Linked DNA regions of Desulfopila inferna. Each later gene encodes a partner of the first gene's protein in a complex. Links are inferred from orthologs where the notes say so. Each region holds a gene or a part of one and is shown on either strand. Other genes may lie near its edges. The genes, in order: JWG88_RS05285 and dapF.

Region 1 (10,681 bases):
CAAACCCAACCCCGTTGTCCCGGATAAAAAATACATACTCAGTCTCCTCTTCCTTATATCCGATTTCTATGATGGCGGGAGAGCGACTCCGGGTAAATTTCAAGGCATTGCCGACCAGGTTCAAAAGGACGAGCTGCAGCATTGAGTAATCTCCCCGAACCACAGGCAAATCACCCACACTCCATTGGATATCTCTGTCGCCGATTTCCACCGCCAGGGTCTGCCTGGCCTCGTTGATGATATCATTGAGATCTACTGCGTCATCTTTCAGCCTGGTATTTCCGATCCGGGAAAACTCTAAAAGATCATCGATCAGCACGCTGATATTCCGGGAGGCCTTGAGTATCGTGTTAAGATAGCTGCGGCATTTCTCGTTGAGGCCGGACCAGGCATCTTTCTTGAGCAATTGAGTATAGCTGTTCATATGACGAACAGGAGTCCTTAAATCGTGAGAAATCAGATAGGTAAAACCTTCAAGCTCTTTATTGACTGCTTCCAGTTTAGAAATTGTTATTTGCAGTGTCTCCTTGTATATTTTTGCTTCGGTAATATCGATGAAGGAGATTACTGCACCTTCGATGACGTTTTCAAGAGTGCGATAAGGCTGGATGCGCAGGGTAAACCACTTGCCTTTATCTGTCTCTACCTACACCTCTTTATTGACGAGGGTGTCCAGGACACTCTTAACGTCATTGATCAGGCCATCATAACCCACAAGATTTGAAGCGATATGGCTGACCGGCCGCCCGATATCATTTGACATGAGATTGATAATCTCTGTGGCGGCGGGCGTGAAGCGCAGAATTTGCAGGCCCTGATCGACGAAGACGGTAGCGATTCCTGTACCGGCGAGGAGATTGTTCATGTCGTTGTTGACCCGAGACAAATCTGTCACCTTGGACTGCAGTTCGGTATTTGTTGTCGTTAGTTCCTCGTTGATTGACTGCATCTCTTCATTGGTGGATCGTAATTCCTCGTTGGTGGTTTGCAGATATTCTTCCTTGGCCAGGAGTTCCTGCCTGAGCGCGGCCACCTGGGCGTTTGTCTTGCCCTGGGAGGAAGTCTTCGGGCTGCCCGGGTCTTCATCTACACCCTGCAGCGCTTTCTGGCGAGCCTGGTCGGAAGAGCATAGGTTGGCATCTTCAATGACGATCAGAAAAAGAGACGGCGCATCAGAAGAGGCCGGAGTTGCACCTGCAGCGATTTCCGGATCAGGACGAGCCGCCAGTGGACGAACGATAAGATTGGCAGGGGTGAAGTCGCCATTGGTTTTAACCAGCAAACCGCTGTGTCGCACCAGTTCCCTGGAAATGGCGGCCTGACGCAGGGCGGAGGTCAGTTCGCCCTGCAATCCCTCTCTGGCCATTTTCAGGACATTGCCGACACCAGCTTCACCAGGGGCCGGTTCAAGATACCTCCCTGTTCGGCCATGGATGTAGAGAACGTCACCATGGCCGTCGACGAGGATGCCAACCGAGGGGATTTCGCGCAGGAGAGCTTGCTCGGTCATTTCACGCAACGATATCTTTCGGGGTATGGCGGCCTTGCCTGCCGGACCAGGCTGAGCCATATGGACCGCCGTTTTAACGGGCGTCAGGAATCGATAGTCCTGACGGAAATACTCTTTTCGGGTATACAGCTTAACTGTCCGGTCATGTGATGCAAACAGATCATCAAATTCACCAACGGTCTCCGAACTGCCGAGAAAGAGAAAGCCATCGGGATTCAAGGCGTAATTAAAAAGCGGAAAAAGTCTTTTCTGCAGGTCGGCACTCAAATAAATAAGCAAATTGCGGCAGCAGATCAGGTCGATTCTGGAAAAAGGCGGATCTTTAATGACGTTCTGCTCGGAAAAGATCAGCATTTCCCGAATATGTTTATCGATTCGGTAGACGCTGCCATCGGCCCCGGCTGTAAAATATCTGGCCAATCGCTTGGGCGAGATGCCGGCGGCGATACCCGCAGGGTAGAGGCCGGCCCGTGCCGTGGCAATCGCCCGGCTGTCGATATCTGTGGCGAAGACCTGTATAGTATACTTCAGGCTCCTTTTCTCCAGATACTCATGAAGGAGGATGGCGAGTGAATAGGCCTCCTCACCGGTAGCGCATCCTACAGACCAGACACGGATCGCGCTACCTTCCGGTTTGTTGGCAAAAAGCACCGGGATAATTTTTTTTTCAAGCATCTTGAAGGCCTCTGGGTCACGGAAGAACCCGGTCACGCCGATCAGCAGGTCACGGAAAAGTGATTCAATTTCCGCCGGCTTCTGCTGCAGGTAACTGACGTATTTATCAATTGATTCAATCCGGTTTATTGCCTGGCGCCGTTCGATTCGGCGAAAGATGGTGTTCGGCTTGTACTGCGAGAAATCGTGGCCTGTCTGGGTCCGCAACAGGCTGAATATCTTTTTCAGAGCGTTGTCATTTTTGGGATGCGCGGGGAGAGCTGACTGCCGTGACTTGTCAAAAGCCTGGGAAACATAGGCCAGGAGCTGGGCGGGCATTTCTTCTGGCGGCAGTTGGTAATCCACCAGGCCGGAGTTGATGGCGCTGCGGGGCATGCCGTCGAACTCGGCGGAATTGGGGATTTGGGCCATGGCCATGCCGCCGGCGGCCTTGATGGCCCGCACACCCTGGGTGCCGTCGCTGCCGGTGCCGGAGAGGATGATACAGATGGCTTGCTCGCGTTGTTCCTCTGCCAGCGAGGAAAAGAAAAAATCAATGGGTAGGCGGTGTCCCCGGGGCGCCGAAGGTTCAAGCAACTGGAGTTTGTTGCCGAGAAGGGCCATATCGCGATTCGGCGGTATTATATAGGCGCAGTTGGCCTGTATTTTCATCCCGTCCGCAACCTCGAAGACTTCCATGGGCGTGTAACGTTTGATCAGGTCGGTGAGCATGCTTTTATGATCAGGTGCCAGGTGTTGTACGAGGACAAAGGCGATCGCGGTAGGGTGGGCGGCCGGCATAGCGGAAAAAAATGCCTCAAAAGCCGCCAGGCCACCGGCTGAGGCACCGATGCCGACAACCGGGAATCCTGCAGAGAGTTTCTCTGCTTTTCTCTCGGCTGGTTTCCGGTTTTTGATTGTGTCGGCATCGGGCCTGGATACCGTTTTTTTGCTTCCTTTGTTTTTTACTGAGGAGGACATAAGATTCTCTATTGCCGAAAAAACCACCTATCCTGCCCGGCATGCATTAGGAAGAGGGGCCAAGCTCTATGAAGCATCAGTCATAGCAGGATATAAAGATATTTGCAAAAGTCAATATCTCGTTGTTCTAGCAAAAATATTCTTTGCACTGTCGACATTGTTGTAACTTCATTTTATCTTTGTAAGGTGAGACAAAATTTATGATAACAGAAGAATTGATGATGCTGGTTTTGCGCAGTTTTGGTGAACCTGCCGAAAAGGTACTAATGTGGCCTGAGAGAGCAGGATCGTGAAGAAATCCTGTAAAAAACACGAAAAAAAAGATAGTCTGAGAAGAGTTGATGAGAAAATGTGATTCTTCCCGGTTTGAATGGTGGTACCGAGATTTCGGAGAACCATCGTGAAAAAAAAAGGATGATGATGTGGATGAGATCTTGGAAGTACTGAGGAAAGAGGACATGTGCGTGCTGGCAACAGTATCCGAGGGGATTCCTCACTGTTCGCTGATGGCCTATATAACGGATGAAGAAGGCCCGACCACCTATATGATCACCCACAATAACACCAGAAAATATGCAAATATGTGCGCAAACCCTACGGTCAGTCTGCTGATAGACACACGCCGGCAAGATGATGCGGCGGCATCGCGCGGGGATATCTACGCCCTGACGATCACCGGCCGCTATGAAAAAGTAGAGGATGAAGACCGGCGCAACAGACTGCGTCAGCAATTCATACACTGTCACGGGCATCTCAGGGAGTTTGCCGAGGATGGCCGGGCGGTGGTCTTTTGTGTTGTTGCCGAGTCGTTTCAGCTGTTTCGCGGGGCCATGGATGCGGTCTACAAAACAAGTGCCGAGTGAGAAGGGAGAGGTGATGAATTACTGCAGCAACTGCGGCGCGGAGGTTGCACTCAGAATTCCCGACGGGGATAACAGGAACCGTTACGTCTGCGACAAATGCGGGATTATCCATTACCATAATCCCCGGGTAGTCGCCGGGGCGATTCCGGCCATTGATCACCGGATCCTGCTTTGCCGCAGGGCCATCGAACCGCGGCGGGGCTGGTGGACCATCCCGGCCGGCTATCTGGAAAACGGTGAAACCGTCGAGCAGTGCGCCAGGCGCGAGACGCTCGAAGAAGCCGGCGCACGTCTCGAGGATATACAGCCGTACTGCCTCCTCAATCTGAGCTTTGTCAATCAAATCTATTTCGTCTATCGGGCCGGGCTGTTCCAGGGGCGATTTCATCCGGGAGAAGAAAGCCTGGATGTCGATCTTTTCCCACTGGACAGGATTCCCTGGGATGAGCTTGCCTTTCATGTAGTCAGGGAGGTGCTGGAATTATATTGCCGGGATGCGGGAAAAGGCCGGTTCTATTTTCGTGAACGCAACATTGAAGCGCATGGAAGATTGGGCCCTTCAGTTAGTCATACATCAGGCAGGAAATGAAAAGACCAAGTCAGTACTTCAGGGCAGGCGCAGGTGCACTCATCATAAATCGCCGGGGGCAGGTTCTCATTCTTGAACGCTCCGACATTCCCGGTTCCTGGCAGCTGCCCCAGGGCGGCCTGGATGAAGAAGAGGAACCCTATCAGGCAGTTATTCGCGAGGTTGAAGAAGAGACCGGGATCACCGCCAGCGACCTTCAGCTTATCGCCCCGCACCCGGAACCCCTGGTCTATGAATTGCCTCTGCAGGCAAGAAGAAACAAGACCGGCAGAGGGCAGGTCATCTATTTTTTTCTTTTTCGCTTCATAGGTGATGAAAACAGGCTCGATCTCACCCACAGCAAAGAATTCAGAAACTGGCGCTGGACCACGGCAAGACGGATGGTCGGGCTCACCGTCGAATTCAGGGCGGGGGTCTACAGGCGCCTGGCCGAACATTTTGCCCAGTTCCTCAGCGAAGATGAGTATCGATAAATTCTCCAGGCCAACTCTTTAAAATCTAGAGGTGGCCAGGACATGAGTAGCGTCAGCCCATGTTCTTTTAAAGCGGATATCAACCGCTTCAGCATCATCATTCTTGCCCTGTTGTTTCAGGGCCTTGGCTAATCCGAACAATGAATACCCGTTTTCAGGGTTTTTGCGCAAATCAGCTGCATATACGACCTCGGCTTCACGTGGCCGGCCGGCATCAAGAAGCATGGCGCCGAGAAAGTGACGCACTGGGAAGTACCAGTCGGGCGGTTCGTTATAGATAAGACTGTCCTCAAGCCGAACTGCTCTTTCCAGATGGGCCAGGCCTTCCAGGGTATCGCCCTCGGCATATGCTATTTCTCCCAGAACAATTTCATGTGCAATTGTTAAAAGGTTCTCCGCAGTGCCAAAGCCGATATAATGCTCAAGCGTGCTCATGAACTTTTGTTGATTTTCCAAAGCATGCAGTTCTTTTTCGGCTTCAGTAATCCTTCCGGTATGCAGGAAAGCCAATGCCCTGCCATAGTGCCAGACACCTGTCATGTATCTTGATTCTACTTCAGGTCTGGGTTCTGAAAGCATCTCCTCCCACATTCCAAAACGCACCATGACAAAGACCGGCTGCGATAAAAACGTCTCATAGAGGGTCCATATATTTTTATCAGCGCTCAGCTCATGGGGAACTTTTGCGACTATCTTTCGGGCTGATTCCAGTGCTTCTGCGGGACGGCCCATAACCATTGCCGACCATGCCATGAAGTGTATATTGTGAGGATAATAATTCAGAGGGTAGATTCCCTGGGCTCGACATTGGGTTATATAGTTTTCGTCGGCTTCAACAGCGCGTTTGTTTACTTTATAAGAATCGGCAAATCTGCCAACCCTCATATAGATGTGTGACGGCATATGTACAAGGTGACCGGCTCCAGGCATTAATCCGCCCAGCATATCTGCATGCTTTTCTCCTCTTTCAGGATGACGTGCCTCCACCGTATGGATGAAATAATGCAATGCCCCTGCATGCTTGGGTTCACGATCAACTACCGACTGCAGGGTATTGAGAATTTTTGTGGTATTCTCTCTGGGGCTAGCATCCAGATTCCAGTAGTTCCATGGGCTCAGGTTCATCAGAGAGGCGGCGTAAAGTGTCGCGGCATCCAGATCTTCGGGATATTTCTCCACCAGTGCTCTCATTGCATCGGCATAGGCATGGTCAAGTGAAGTCCGGTCTTCTGGTGCGATCTTGGAATATCTTTTCGCCAGGGCTTCGATAAAGTCCTGCTCCCTTTCCGATACGGCTTCCTTACGTTGCAGCGCATGTTGAATGGCCTCATACGCCTGAGGGGCAACATCGGGCATCATCGGCAGATTTAGATTTGGTCCGAGCACCAACGCCCAGCCCCAATATGCCATGGCATTGTCATGATCCAGCCGTACCGATTCCTTGAAGGCCCTCAGGGCTTCCGAATGGTTGAAGGCGTAGGTCAGTCTCAGTCCCTGGTTGAAGAACTCCTGTGATTCGGGGTTGTCGGTTGTGACCGGGAAATGATAATTTCCCAGTCCTGCAAGTCTGGGCGCTATCGGTTGTTCTGCTTGGAATGGATCTGCTTCGATCGCCCGGCTGTCATGTATTTTTGCTGCAGCTTGCGTCCCATATAAAATCAAAGCCGATAGGACGATAATGATCTTGAGTAAACGCATGATCGAACCTCCTTTTGCTTGATGTTTGGTATCTTCTCAATCAATAGGCGTAATTCCCAAGCTTACAATGTAAGCCGGAACAATCTGTAGTCCATTGGTCCCCCGGTTCAATCCCCCTCTGATCCACCACCGGAATTGGACGGTTCTTCATAGAGACAAGCAGGATCGAAGGTCTTTTGAGAGAAAAGTATCTGTCAGGTGAAGGTAATCAGTATTGGCTTACGCAGTAATGAGCGAAATTACGCCTACTGAATGAAGACAATAGATTATGAAACTCACTCATAGGAGAAGAGCATGCGGCCGTCAAAACAGTTTAAAGCGGATATTTTTAAAGGCGAAAGAGAAGAAGCATTCGGCAACCCTCTTAACAGCTATGAAAAAACGATGTTTGTTATTTTGTTTCTCATGCTGACCATGATTTTGACTGTCGCTGCCTGGAGCGGCATCCTGCTGCTCTTTGGACAAATTGAGGGGGGAGGACCACTGGGATTGTTCATGGAAGAGGTACTGATCAATCTGCTGCTCAACAGGTGGCTGTGAGAGGGCAGTCTGTTTGTGATTAAGGCGGAACTACGCCAGGGTAGGCGAGTGACAAGCTTGTCTGAGTGATTATGTTTTCCATGTCATAGGCGATGAATGTTTTGAATGTTGACAGCCTACCGGAAGACAGGAAATGGAAAATGGTTACCTGAACAGAGCCCCCTCTCTTGCAGTACTGCCCTTTGATAAACTATCAGGAAACGCTCAGTATGAATATTTTTCCAAGGGGCTGATAGATGAGCTGATTGTTGATCTGTCGCATTTTTCTGCTTTACAGATTATATCTTCTTATACCTCAAGCAGATTAGCCGATCCCGAACTGGACGAAATAGAGGCTGCCAGAAATATTGACATTGATTATCTGCTCAAAGGAAGCCTGCTTTTAAGGTCCAATTCCATGAGGCTCAATGCGCAGCTTCTCGATACCAGCACCCGTCAAATAATTTGGGCCGAGCGTTTCGATGCACCTCTTGATTCCGTTTTTGAGATTCAGGATAATATTGTTGAACGGGTGGTATTTACGATTTCATCTGAAGTAAACAAAAATCTTCTCTCCGCCGCCAGGGAGAAATCCGTGTCCAGCCTGGCAGCATATGACTGCTGGTTGCGCGGTATGGACAGATTGAGGCTCGGTACGCTCGAGACCGACAATGAGGCCAGGGAATTTTTCAATCAGGCTCTGGCCATTGATCCCGATTACTCAAAAGCCTTGGCGGGACTCTCACTTTCTCATTTCAATGAGTGGAGCTGTCAGCTCTGGGAGCTGTGGGAGGAGTCGGAAAAATGCGCCTACACCTATGCGGCAAAGGCGCTTCAACTCGATGAAGGCAATTATCTCGTCCAGATGATACTTGGGCGTATTTATCTCTACCGCAGGCAATTCGAAGAGGCTGGGTATCACATCAGCAGGTCGCTTGAACTGAACAGCAACGATGCGGACAACCTGGTCCAGCTGGCAAGCTGCATGGCTTTTCTCGGAAGAGGTGCAGAAGGCGAGAAGCTCTTCGAAAAGGCGTTGCGCCTCAATCCGTACCGAAATCTCTGGTATTATCAATATGGCTCCATGGTCTATTTCGTTTTAGGAAAATTCGAGACCACAGTCAACATGGCGCTGAAAAGGCAGCTGGTGAATGTCCGGGTGGATCTGCCCGGTTATATCGCTGCAGCCTATGCTCATCTCGGCCAGAAAGAGCCGGCGAAAAATTACACCTCTCTCTTTGTTGACTCCTTTGTCTCTTTTATAACCAGGGGCAGAAAACCGGATGCAGAAGAAATAATTGACTGGCTCAGAGATGCCAACCCCTACAAGTACAAGGAAGATACTGACAGGGTTGTCGAAGGTATTCTGCTGGCAGGATTAGAGGATGTTCTGGCGGCAGGAGGGCAGGGGCAACAGAGGATAAAGCTGGTGAACTCAGCTGCATCAGCATCCATTTTCAGGCAGGAACATGCCATTTGGCATATGGCATTTGACGGTATTGAAATCACCATGCCCGATTTAAAGGGTTTTCATGATATAGCCAGGCTGCTTGCCTCGCCTGAAACGGAGACTCATTGTACCGTTCTCATGGGTTCTGAATCAAGCATGGATGAGAAATATTATGCCATGGATGAAAGGGCACGTCGTGAATATGAAGATCATATCAGGGAACTGCGGCATGAAATTTCTGCAGCTGAGGAGCATAATGACATCGGCAGAAGAGAAAAACTGCAGGAAGAAATGGAATACCTGCTTGATCACCTGTCCAGGAACCTTGGATTAGGCAAACACCCGCGGAAAATCAATTCGGCGGCCGAGCGCGCCAGAGCGGCTGTTACCTTACGAATTCGCAGTGCCGTCAAAAAAATTGCCTCACATCACCCAGCGCTGGCTAAACATCTGTCAAACTCTCTTCGCACCGGCCTGTTTTGCAGCTATTCTCCGGAAGAAAAAAGAAACTGGACTCTGCATTGAGCCGGCCCGGGTTGGAGAAGCCGCCTCCCAGACTGTAACCGGTAGCCTGGAAGAAAAAATGCTCATGCCGCTGTTCCTCAACTTTCTTCTTTTTTTCCCTCTTTTTCAGGCAGATCAAGTTCCTCAACCACCTCTTCGGAAGCTTGCTTTTCAGAGGTGTACTCAATATCAGGCCGCTGCGGCTCCTGTTCCATCTTCCCTTCGATGTTTTCAGGCCCCGGCCCGGAATCCTTTGGTTGCCGGGTGACCCGCATCGGTGGCGCTGTTCCGTCCTTGTCGACGCCGAACCAGATGGTCTGATGGGGGAAAGGGATTTCAATGCCGCGTTCGTCAAAAACACGCTTCATTCTTTCCAGGAAGGCCCGGCGAACCGAGAACTGGCGGCTGGGCAGGGTCTTCATCCTGACCCGGATTTCTACTGCCGAATCACCCAGATTATTCATGCCGAACACCTCGAGATCACCAGTGATATCAGGTCCCCAGGTTTCATCCTGCCTCAATTCGGCGGCAACATCCTGCAGCGCCTGGACCACCTCGCCATAATCTTCGCGGTAGGCGACTCCGGCATCTATAAGAGCATAGGCGTAGCCTCGATTGTAATTCTGAATCGTGGTGACTTCGCCAAAAGGAATGACATGAACGGTGCCGGAGAGATCACGCAGGGTCAGGGTGCGGATGGTGAGATTCTCCACGGTGCCGGAATGTCCTCCCGTGTCAACCCAGTCCCCCACGGCAACGGAATCCTCAAGCAGGATAAAGGCGCCGGAAATTACGTCGCGCACCAGAGCCTGGGAGCCAAAGCCGACGGCAAGTCCGATGACACCGGCACCGGCCAGCAGTGGAGCGATATTGATCCCCACGTGAGCGAGCACACTCATGCCGGCCACAAGAATCAGGGTGATGCGGATGACGTTTTTGAGAAGTGGCAGCAGCGTCAGCAGGCGGGTGTTGCCTTTTTTACCGGCTATGCCTTCACGCTCTCTGAGCAGGTAGTTTTCGATTTTAACGCTGGCGATTTCCCAGAAGAGAAAAGCAGCGGCAACAATCAGAAAAATAAATACTATATTTGAGACGACGGCGCCGCCCTGCGGTGTCAGCAGCCAGCTCAGAGTTCCCAGGCCCCAGGCCTGCATGATGGAAAAGAAGGCGATAAGATAGAGTATGCCTCTTACGGTATGCCGGAGCAGCGGCAGGTATCGATTGGCTCTCTCTTCCAGTTCGGGATATGTATTTTTGAGTTCTTCGCTGATCTTGAAAAGCCGATCTATGCCGCGTCTGCTCATGCGCACAAAGAAGGTGGTGAGAGCAAGAACCATAACCGTTAGGACGATGGCCCTGATAACATAATACAAGCCACCATCGATTTCCAGAGCCCAGGTTATAAACATTCCTGCAACAACCAGGATCGCGCCGATATGC
Region 2 (10,606 bases), 520 kb from region 1 along the record:
TGCTCGGGTACATGTCCTTCCGTCATTTGTCGCTCCAGCTGTTCCAGTTTTTCCATGGGAGTGAGACAGTCAGCGGGATCGTGATAATCGGGTGCCACTTCGGCAAGAGGCTTGAGTACAAAGAGACGGTCTTTAAGACAGGGGTGAGGCAGCGTCAGCATCTCGGTGTGCATCACTGTTTCACCAAAATAGAGGATGTCCAGATCGAGGGTGCGATCCTGATAGCCTTCTATCTTGCTGTCTCTTCTTCTGCCGAAAGCCGATTCCACTTCCATAAGAAGACGGAGCAATTCCTCCGGCGGCAGTGAAGTTTCCAGTCTGCCGACAGCGTTGGTAAACCAATTGCTGCTCTCCATGCCCACCGGGGCCGAGAGGTAGGGGGAAGAGAGTGAAATCAAGGATACTTCTGCAGCATTGCCGACTTCCCGCCAGGCCTGCTGCAGGGTCCGGAGGCCGTCTCCGAGGTTGGAACCCAGCCCAATGTACGCCGTTTTTTTCAAAATTACTCTTTAAAGATCATGAAGATCGAGAACGTCAAACATGGAATATATCCCCGGCTTCCGTCCGGCAATCCAGGCGGCTGCGGTGGCCGCGCCTTTGGCAAAATGATCACGGCTGTGCGCTCTGTGGGTCAGTTCGAGCCGTTCACCCGGACCTGCAAAATAAACAGTGTGCTCACCTACTATATCGGCTGCCCTGATGCTCTGTATGCCTATCTCTTCCGACCTGCGCTCCCCGATAATACCGTTTCGTTCATAAACGCCGACCTCGGAGAGGTTGCGATTGACTCCCTCGGCCGCCATTTCCCCAAGCTTCAGCGCGGTGCCGCTAGGCGCATCTTTTTTCTTATTATGGTGTGCCTCGACGATTTCGATATTGTAGTCATCGCCCAGAATTGCCGCGGTTTTCTTGACCAGCTTAAAGAGAACATTGACGCAGATCGACATATTAGGGGCCTGCACACAGGGAAAATTGCGGGCGAGTTCCTTGAGCTCCGCCAGCTCTTCCCCGGTCAGTCCCGTGGTGCCGATCACCATGGCCCTGTTGTGGCGGGCGGCAAGACGGGCAAACTCCATGGTAGCTTTATGGAAGGTAAAGTCTATGATCACATCGCCCTGCCCGATCACCGCCTCCAATCCTTCGGCGATGATGACGCCATTGGCGCCGAGTCCTGCTGCCTCACCGGCATCTCTGCCGATTTCCGGGCTGCCTTCAGCCTCAAAGGCGGCGGTATAAACAAGTTGCGGATGTGCCGCAACCATGGCCGCGACTTTCCGGCCCATTTTTCCGGCTGCACCTGCAATAATTACGTTCGTCATGCCTTCTCTCCTTGTTCCCTTTCCCTCAGTTAAAATATCCCACCCAAATGGAGATGATATTTTCCGGGTTACTACAGCATACCCAGCGAGGTCATGGCCTCCTTCAACAATCTGGTGGTTTCCTCATCGACCGGGGTAATGGGAAGACGCGGGGTACTGTCCGTAATTTTGCCCATGAGTTCCAGTCCCTTCTTGGCCGGAGCCGGGCTCGGATTCCTGAACATCAGCTTCATCAGGGGAAAGAGCCGGTAATGTTGGGAACAGGCCGTGGTTACATGTCCAAGCAGTGCCGCCTCTATCATTTCCACCATTCCTGCCGGATCAAGGTTGGAAACAACGGATATAACTCCCTGACCGCCAATGAAAACGGTGGGCATAGAAGTAAAGTCGTCTCCGGAGAGTACGATAAAATCATCAGGGCAGAAGCGAATGACATCGCTGATCTGCTCGAGGCTCCCACAGGCTTCCTTGATGCCGATTATGTTTTTGATTTCGGCAAGTCGGGCGACTGTTTCCGGCAGGATATTGACCACCGTTCTACCGGGAACATTATAGAGAAACATCGGAATATCGACGGCTTCTGCCACTGCTTTAAAATGCTCGTAGATTCCCTGCTGGTTCGGCTTGTTGTAGTAGGGCGCCACGGAGAGCACTGCATCCGCGCCCGAGTCTTTGGCACTCTCGGTAAATTCGATCGCCTCCAGGGTATTGTTGGCGCCGGTTCCGGCAATGACCGGGACCCTGCCGTTAACTGTTTTCACCGCTATCTCGATGACGCGTTTGTGCTCATCGAAGCCCAGTGTGGCCGATTCACCGGTGGTGCCGCAGGGCACCAGACCGTGAATTCCTGCTGCTATCTGAAACTCTATCAGGTTGATGAAACCCTGCTCATCGACTTTGCCATTTTTAAAAGGAGTGACAATCGCTGTGAATGCCCCGCTATATTTTTTCATACTTCACCTCTTTATTATCTCTGCCGTTCTGTTGCCGGCGGTGTATGCTACTTATATAAAAGGCAATCTAGTTACCTGGTGTTTAACTCCGTGATCTTTGATTGCCAAGGTAACGTTGGGATAGAATGCTAGAGCAGCGCTTCGGCAGTCAATTCTCCCCGGTAGACGATACGCGCCGGTCCTTTCAAATAGACATTTTCAGCGCGGGTGCCGTTCCTCAATTCAAATTCTATAGTCAGCCTGTCTCCGCCCGAGGTCACCACGACAACCGGGGATACGACATGCTTTTTTATCGAGGCGATGATAGCGGCAGCCACGGCTCCCGTGCCGCAGGCCCTGGTTTCATCTTCAACTCCCCGTTCATAGGTTCGGGCCAGAATCTCGCCCGGTCCGCGTATGGTGACGAAATTGGCATTGGTGCCGTCGGGCTGGAACATTGGATGAAAACGAACTTCCGGTCCCCACTCCCTGACGGGAGCATCATCGTTGTCAACAAAGAGCACCGCATGCGGAACTCCGGTATTGACAAAAGATGCCGCCATCTCTCTGCCGCCGATGTTTAAAGAGAAATCGTCCTGCAGCCCGAAAGGATCGGTCATACGGATACGGACATCTTCATCTGCACAAATCTCCGCTTCAATGATTCCGGCAAGCGTTTCAAAGCGCATGTTCCTGCCGGCAATGCCGGTCCGGTAGGCAAATCTGGCCGCACACCTGGCGCCATTGCCGCACATCTCCGGCATGGAGCCATCGGAGTTATAGAAGCGCCAGCGAAAATCGGCTTTGTCCGAATCCTCGATCAGGATAAGCCCATCAGCTCCCACGGAAAACATTCTTCTGCATACCCTGCCGGCGAATTCCGCCTGCCGATCAACCGGAATAACTCCATCCCGGTGATCAATGATCAGGAAATCGTTGCCGGTACCGTTCATCTTGGTAAAAGCGATGGGAAAGATGTTTTCCATCCAGTTTACTCCATTTTGCATTGGCTCAGCGTTGGCTCAGTCTAACGCTTGAGTTTAAGACTGGCCCACGTTAATCAATGCCTGGTGGTTACTTCCTCTGATTTCTTCCCGACATTGCCGTCCTGATCAAAGGCAACGATGGAATAATACGCCCTGTCCCCACCGGACATCTCATTATCGGTGTAGATGGTCTGGGTAGGTCCAACCTCTCCAATTCTGCTGCTTTCTTTGTCGTCGGCAAGGCGGCGGTAAATCCGGTAGCCCGCCAGATCGTCAACGCTGACACTGTCCCAGAATATCCTGATATTAGTGGCGGAGGCAACTACGGTTACTCCGCTGACCTGTGGCGGCGGAACCGTATCGGTAACGTTTATGGAAACAGCAGAGCTGAGCGAACCTTCGACCGGAGTTTCCTCGAGCATCATGGCGCTCTTAACCCTGTAGGAATAGGTATTGCCTCTTTCCACCTCGCTGTCGACATAGGTAGTCGATTCCTGCAGAGCGCCTATGTCGCTGTACTGTTGTCCATCTGTGCTCTTCTGCACCTGATACCTGAGCGGCAGATCCGCGGATTCACCGTCAGTCAGGGTCTTCACCGGTGACCAGCTTAAGCGCACGTTGTTTCCGGCCATAGCGGCGCGCAGGTCCTGCGGCGCGGCCGCCGGAGTGTGAAAGATGAAGGAGACGATATTGGAAGGTTCGCTTTCGGCAAGCCAGTTGGTTCTTGAAGTTACTTTGAAAAAATACTTATTGCCGGAACGCAGTAATCCCGAAGAGAACTCGGCGGTGTTGCGCTGTTCTACTCCCGGAGCGCCACCTTCGACAGCAATAGGCTCGCCGAAGGGGATGGGGCAGGTACTGCAGAAATCATCGAGCGGTATCTCTGCTCGGTACAACTGAAAGGAAAGGATATCTTCGATGTTATCGCCATTTACTTTTTCCTGGGGATAGGTCCAGGTCAGTCGGGCACCTTCATCTTCCAGGCTGTAGCGCAAATCCTCGATAGCCTTCGGCACCACGGTCTGGGGCGGAACCGGGGGTGTTTTATATCCGCAGCCTCCGCTTAATGAAAGAGCAGCAACCAGCAGAAGTGATCCGGCAATACCTGATTTCCTTAAATTCATTATACCATTCCTAGTTGTTTTTCAGCTTTCTCTATAGCTTCCTCTACCCTCTTCCGAGCTGTTCCACCCGTGGATAACCTGCTGTTGACCGAACCGTCCACGGAAAGAACCGCATAGACATCTTCACCAATTGCCGGTGAAAATTTCTGTAAATCATCGAGCTGAAGATCTTCAAGCTCACAGCCCTTTTCGATGCAAAATGCCACTGACCGGCCCACAATCCCGTGAGCTTCACGGAACGGCACATTCTTCATGACCAGATAATCGGCGAGATCAGTTGCCGTTATAAAACCGGTCTGAGTCGCCTTCTTCATTCTATCGGTATTAAAGCGAAGATTGCCGAGCAGCTCAGCCATTATGGAAAGCGAGGCGGAAACGGTGTCCACCGCATCGAAGACCGGTTCCTTGTCTTCCTGAAGGTCACGATTATAGGTGAGGGGCAGACCTTTGAGCAGAGTGAAGAGCGTCATCAGACTGCCGATAACCCTGCCGCTTTTGCCGCGAATCAGCTCCGGAATATCCGGATTTTTCTTCTGCGGCATAATCGATGAGCCGGTACAGAATTTATCGGAGATATCGACAAAGGAAAACTCCTGGCTGGACCAGAGCACCAGCTCCTCGGAAATACGCGACAGATGGGTCTGGATCAGGGCACAGCAGCTGACAAACTCGATGGCGAAATCCCGATCTCCCGAACTGTCCATGGAGTTGGCCGTCACCCCGTCGAATCCCAGCTCTTCGGCAACGCTTTCCCTGTCTATGGGCAGCCCTGTTCCGGCAAGCGCGGCACAGCCCAGGGGAGAGAGGTTGATGCGCTTTCTGCAATCGAGAATACGCTGCCGATCGCGGCCGAACATTTCATAATAGGCCAGCATATGATGAGAGATCAGTACCGGCTGGGCGCGCTGCAAATGGGTATAGCCGGGCATAATATCACCGAGATAGTGGCGTGCCAGGGAGACGCAGGTTTTTTGGGCATCGGTGAGCAGGACGGCAAAGCGGTCGCATTGATCGCGCAGGTAGAGCCTCAGGTCCAGGGCGATCTGGTCGTTCCGGCTTCGGGCGCTGTGCAGCTTGGCGCCGGCGGGTCCGATTTTATCCACCAGGGCCTTCTCGATATTCATGTGAACATCTTCCAGCTCGCTCTTAAAGACGAAGCTGCCGCCGTCGATCTCTTTTTCAATGGCGCTGAGGCCATCGATAACGGCATCGAGTTCATCCTGAGTCAGCACGCCCTGTCTTTTCAGCATGGCGGCATGGGCCTTGCTGCCGGCAATATCATAGGAATAGAGCCGTGAATCGTACTGAATCGAAGAAGTAAAGGCCTCTACGGAGTGGGCCGTTGCCTCGGCAAAGCGGCCGCCCCATAATTTCTCGGATCCTGCTGGTTTTTCTTTGCTCATGATCGGTGCTTTACTCCCAGGTATCTATCCGGTTCTGTCTATTTTTTCTGTAATGCCTGAATGCGCAGGCGCAGGCCGTTAAGTCTGATAAACCCGGTGGCGTCACCCTGATCGTAGACATTGTCCTCTTCAAAGGTGGCGAAGCTCTCCTGATAAAGCGACTGCTCGGATTTTCTGCCCACCGGTACGCAGTTGCCCTTGTACAGTCGGAGACGGACCTTGCCGTTGACGGTCTTCTGGGTCTCGTCCATGAGCTTCTGCAGCAACTCTCTCTCCGGAGAGAACCAGAAACCATTGTAGATCAGCTCACTGTACTTGGGGATAAGGGCGTCGCGGATCTTCATGACCTCCCTGTCCAGAGTAATGGTCTCCAGGTCGCGGTGAGCCTTGCGCAGAATTGTACCGCCCGGTGTTTCATAGACGCCGCGGGATTTCATGCCGACGAAGCGGTTTTCCACCATATCCAGGCGGCCGATGCCGTTTGCTCCGCCAAGCTTGTTCAGTCTGGTAAAAAGCGCCAGCGGCTCCATCTTTTTCCCGTCGAGTGCCACCGGATCGCCGTTCTCGAATTCAATCTCCAGATAGGTTGCCTTGTCCGGAGCCTTTTCCGGAGAAACAGTCATCTGGAACATGGCCTCATCCGGCGTCGACCATGGATTTTCCAGAATACCGCCCTCATAGCTGATGTGGAGCAGATTCTCATCACAACTGTAGGGCTTTTCCTTGGTGACCGGTACCGGGATGTTATGGGTCTTGGCGAATTCCACCAGTTTCTGACGGGAATTCAGATCCCAGGTTCTCCACGGCGCTATGATTTTCAGGCTGGGATCGAGGCCGATGTAGGCCAGCTCGAAACGCACCTGATCATTACCCTTGCCGGTGGCGCCATGGCTTACCGCATCAGCCCCTTCGGCCTGGGCGATGCGTACCTGCTCCTTGCTGATCAGCGGCCTGGCAATCGATGTTCCAAGGAGGTAGGTCTCCTCGTAGATGGCGTTGGCGCGGAATGCCGGAAAAATGTAGTCCTCGACAAATTCCTTTTTCAGATCGGAAATGATCACCTTCTCGGCTCCGGTCGCCAATCCTTTTTTACGGACGGCATCCCAGTCTTCCTGCTGACCGATATCCGCGGAATAGGCGATGACAGGGCATCCGTATTCCTCTTCCAGCCACTTCAGTATCACCGACGTATCCAGGCCACCGGAATAGGCCAGTACAATTTTATCTATGCTCATAATTTTTCTCGAACCCTAATATGTTGTGATGGGATGCGATCCCTCTGATGGTTTTTTTTAATTACTAATGAACTCAACCGGTTTCATGCTGCCTGCCTTTGAGATTTTTACAAAAGCGTATTTTAAACACATTCCGCGAAGTTGATGATTTGCCCATAAATTTAGTTTCTTTGGCTTTGGTAATTAAATTATTTTTTGTCTTTTAACATACCTTCCAATTTCTTCTATTTCTATGAGAGAATCTCAGGAGTAAGGTGCTAATGGCTGCCCCCAGCGAGCAGCAGCTCCAGTATAGCCTTATGCATATGCATTTTGTTTTCGGCCTGGTCAAAAGCGACACACCGCTTTGACTCAAGGACCTCTGCAGTAATCTCCTCTTCCCGGTGCGCCGGCAGACAATGAAGGATCACCGCATCTGCGGGTGCCTTGGCGAGCAGCTGCGTATTCACCTGAAAGGGACTGAAAATCTTGAGTCGTTCCTGCTGCTCATTCTCCTGGCCCATGGAGGCCCAGACATCGGTATTGATGACATCGGCTCCGGCAACAGCCTCCTGCGGATCGCGCAGCAGCGTGATCGGCTTAGTGGCCGCGGCCATCGCCCTCTCCAGGATGCCTTGATCCGGTTCATATCCTTGCGGACAGGCCAGCGCCAGTTCGAAACCCAGGATGGAGGCCGCCTGAATCCAGGAGTTCGCCATATTATTACCATCGCCGATCCAGGCTACTTTCAGACCATCGAGAGACCCCTTGCATTCAATGACGGTCATTACATCGCTGAGCACCTGGCAGGGATGATGAAGATCGGTGAGGGCATTGATCACCGGAACCGTGGAGTACTCTGAGAGCTCGACCACGACTTCCTGACCGAATGTTCTGATCACCATGCCGTCGACATAACGGGACATCACCCGGGCCATATCCTTCAAGGGTTCCGATCTGGCCAACTGGGTGTCGCGCGCGGAGAGAAAAATAACCCGACCGCCGAGACCGTACATGGCGGCTTCAAAAGACACCCGCGTCCTGGTGGAGGGTTTTTCGAAAACAAGCCCTATGGTTTTTCCTTCGAGCTGCCGGTGCAGAACTCCCTTTTTCCGTTCGTCCTTCAACACCGCTGCCCGGAACAGAAAGGCCTGCAGCTCTTCTCTGCTAAAGTCCTCTAACGACTGTAAATGTTTAGGCATATTGATCACTTTTAATCCGGATTGGAAAGGCAGTCTTCCGCAAAATTCCTGCTCTCCCGGATTCTGCGCTCACTTTTCCCAGGAGAAAACTTTTATAACTACAAAAAAAAGAGGCGATTTGCAAAGGAATTCAAGTCCGCCGGAGTCGATCTTTTTTTCCCTTTTCTTTACTTTCCTGACATTTCCTCCAGCAATTCGGCAAGCTCCTCGATCATTTCGTCTATCTGCTCCCTGGCAACAATAAGAGGTGGAGCAAAGCGGAGGGCGCAATTGCCGGCAAAGTTGATGAGAAAGCCGCGGGCAAACATGGCATTGACAATCTCCGTTCCCCTGGCAACTCCCTGCTCGGAGAGAACCAGCGCCTGCAGCATCCCTGCTCCTCTGGCTCCCGCCAGCAGATCCGGGAAACGCGGCACAAGTTGAAGAAGCCGATCGTGCAGGTAGGCTCCACGTTGCCTCACACCTTCCAGAAAACCCTGTTCAAGCATGACCTTCATGGTAGCGACACCGGCTGCGGCCGCTACTGGGTTCCCGCCAAAAGTAGTGGCATGAGTTCCAGGCACCAGCGCTGCCGCCGGCCCTCTGGTGGTCACCATGGCACCGATGGGTAAGCCGTTGGCGAGACCTTTGGCAAGAGTCATAATATCGGGAACAACCCCTGTCTGTTCATAGGCAAACAAAGTCCCGCACCGTCCCATGCCGGTCTGTACTTCATCGAAGATAAGCAGCAGGCCGTGTTGATCGCAGAGCTCCCTGACGGCCGCGAGATACTCTCTGGTCAGCGGACGCACGCCGCTCTCACCCTGAACGGGTTCGCAGAGGATGGCACAGGTCGTCTCGGATATGAGATCCTTTAAAGCCTGCAGATCGCCAAACGGGGCGTGAACGAAGCCCTCCGGTAATGGCTCGAATCCGGCATGAAACTTGGGTTGCCCGGTGGCTGCGACCGTCGCAAGGGTTCTGCCGTGAAAGGAACCCTCGAGACTGATGATCTGATAGCGCTCCTTGGCGGCGTGAATTCTCGCCAGTTTGATGGCAGCCTCATTGGCCTCCGCGCCGCTGTTGCACATAAACACTTTGTCGCCGAAGGAATTGGCGACCAGAAGCTCGGCCAGTTCAGTCTGCGGCCGGGTATAGTAGAGGTTGGAGCAATGGACCAGTTCTCCGGCCTGCCTGCAGACAGCCTCGGTGACCTTCGGATGGCAGTGCCCCAAGGCGCAAACGGCAATACCTGCGAGAAAATCCAGATACTCTTTGCCCTTTTCATCATAGAGGACACACCCCTCACCCTTGACCATGACCGCGGGATAGCGCAGGTAATTATTGACAAATACCGCCTCGTTTCTGCTTTGTATATCGTTGGCTTCGCTCATTCTATTATCTGTGTCCCCACTCCTTCGCGGGTAAACATCTCCAGTAAAATTGCATGCTCGACACGACCGTCGATGATATGGGTTTTGACCACGCCATTGGCAAGTGCCTCGGCGCAGCACCTTACCTTGGGAATCATGCCGCCGGCAACCGTGCCGTCGCTGATGAATTTTTCCAATTCGTCTTTTCTGATAGTGGTCAGCAGCTTGCCCTCTTTGTTCTTGACCCCGGCAACGTCGGTGAGGAGAATCAGTTTGGCCGCCTTCAGCTCTCCGGCAATGGCGGAGGCCACCAGATCGGCGTTGATGTTGAAGGCCTGGCCGTCTTCCCCAACGCCGACAGGGGCAATGACGGGGATAAATTCCTCACGCTCAAGGCTTCGCAGCACGCTGGGATTGATGGCGGTGACCTGTCCGACTCTGCCGAGATCGATGAGTTCGGGCGGGGCATTGTCTGCCACCGTTTTGCTGACCTGGAGCTTGCGGGCGCAGACCAGATCACCATCACGCCCCGACAGGCCGACCGCCTTGCCGCCGCAATGATTGATCTGACCGACAATCTCCTTGTTGACCTTACCCACCAGAACCATTTCGACAACGTCCATGGTTTCGCCATCGGTTACCCGCATGCCCTGGACATAGTTGGCTTTGATATCGAGCCGCTCCAGAAACTTATTGATCTGGGGTCCGCCGCCATGCACGATCACCGGATTGATGCCGATATGCTTCATCAAAATAACATCCAGGGCAAACTGCTTTTTCAGGTGCTCATCGACCATGGCATGCCCGCCATATTTAATGACCACCGTCTTATGTCTGAATTCCTGCATGTAGGGCAGAGATTCGATAAGAACCTTGGCCCGTTCTATACTTTCCTGCATACTCGTCCTCGATAGCAAGTTGAGGGTTTGCAATCACACTCCCTGAAAAAATTTTTTCATGGCAATAAATGCCTTGCAGCATCAACTATTTCCGCTGGATTCCAATACCTTAAAAGATACGTGCTCCGGGTGGAAAATGAAAAAAACTTGCTTTGAAAATTCAGGATATTAGATG

Evidence for each region.
Region 2: the proteins of JWG88_RS05285 (region 1) and dapF are in contact, whole or in part, in a solved structure (PDB 5YGU), measured with the Escherichia coli proteins. The link is inferred for Desulfopila inferna from one-to-one orthologs.

What each region holds. Positions count from the first base shown.
Region 1 is NZ_JAFFQE010000002.1:278,255-288,935, reverse strand. What follows is about bases 3,505-6,331. They hold JWG88_RS05285 (NUDIX domain-containing protein), read left to right. Parts: upstream 3,505-4,593; coding sequence 4,594-5,070; downstream 5,071-6,331. Other genes in these bases: JWG88_RS05280 (tetratricopeptide repeat protein), read right to left, coding at 5,089-6,331; JWG88_RS05290 (NUDIX hydrolase), read left to right, coding at 4,022-4,597; JWG88_RS05295 (pyridoxamine 5'-phosphate oxidase family protein), read left to right, coding at 3,568-4,008. Outside these bases: more of JWG88_RS05280, read right to left, coding at 6,332-6,768; JWG88_RS05275 (hypothetical protein), read left to right, coding at 7,063-7,308; JWG88_RS05270 (tetratricopeptide repeat protein), read left to right, coding at 7,442-9,262; JWG88_RS05265 (mechanosensitive ion channel domain-containing protein), read right to left, coding at 9,340-10,681. UniProt on the Escherichia coli protein: Master regulator of 5'-end-dependent mRNA decay.
Region 2 is NZ_JAFFQE010000002.1:798,515-809,120, reverse strand. Bases 1,320-4,071 are described here. They hold dapF (diaminopimelate epimerase), read right to left. Parts: upstream 3,238-4,071; coding sequence 2,401-3,237; downstream 1,320-2,400. Other genes in these bases: JWG88_RS07565 (fibronectin type III domain-containing protein), read right to left, coding at 3,312-4,071; dapA (4-hydroxy-tetrahydrodipicolinate synthase), read right to left, coding at 1,391-2,272. Also shown: folK (2-amino-4-hydroxy-6-hydroxymethyldihydropteridine diphosphokinase), read right to left, coding at 1-500; dapB (4-hydroxy-tetrahydrodipicolinate reductase), read right to left, coding at 510-1,319; more of JWG88_RS07565, read right to left, coding at 4,072-4,361; argH (argininosuccinate lyase), read right to left, coding at 4,361-5,764; JWG88_RS07555 (argininosuccinate synthase), read right to left, coding at 5,803-6,999; argF (ornithine carbamoyltransferase), read right to left, coding at 7,257-8,180; JWG88_RS07545 (acetylornithine transaminase), read right to left, coding at 8,348-9,553; argB (acetylglutamate kinase), read right to left, coding at 9,550-10,431. UniProt on the Escherichia coli protein: Involved in the succinylase branch of the L-lysine biosynthesis and in the biosynthesis of the pentapeptide incorporated in the peptidoglycan moiety. Catalyzes the stereoinversion of LL-2,6-diaminopimelate (L,L-DAP) to meso-diaminopimelate (meso-DAP).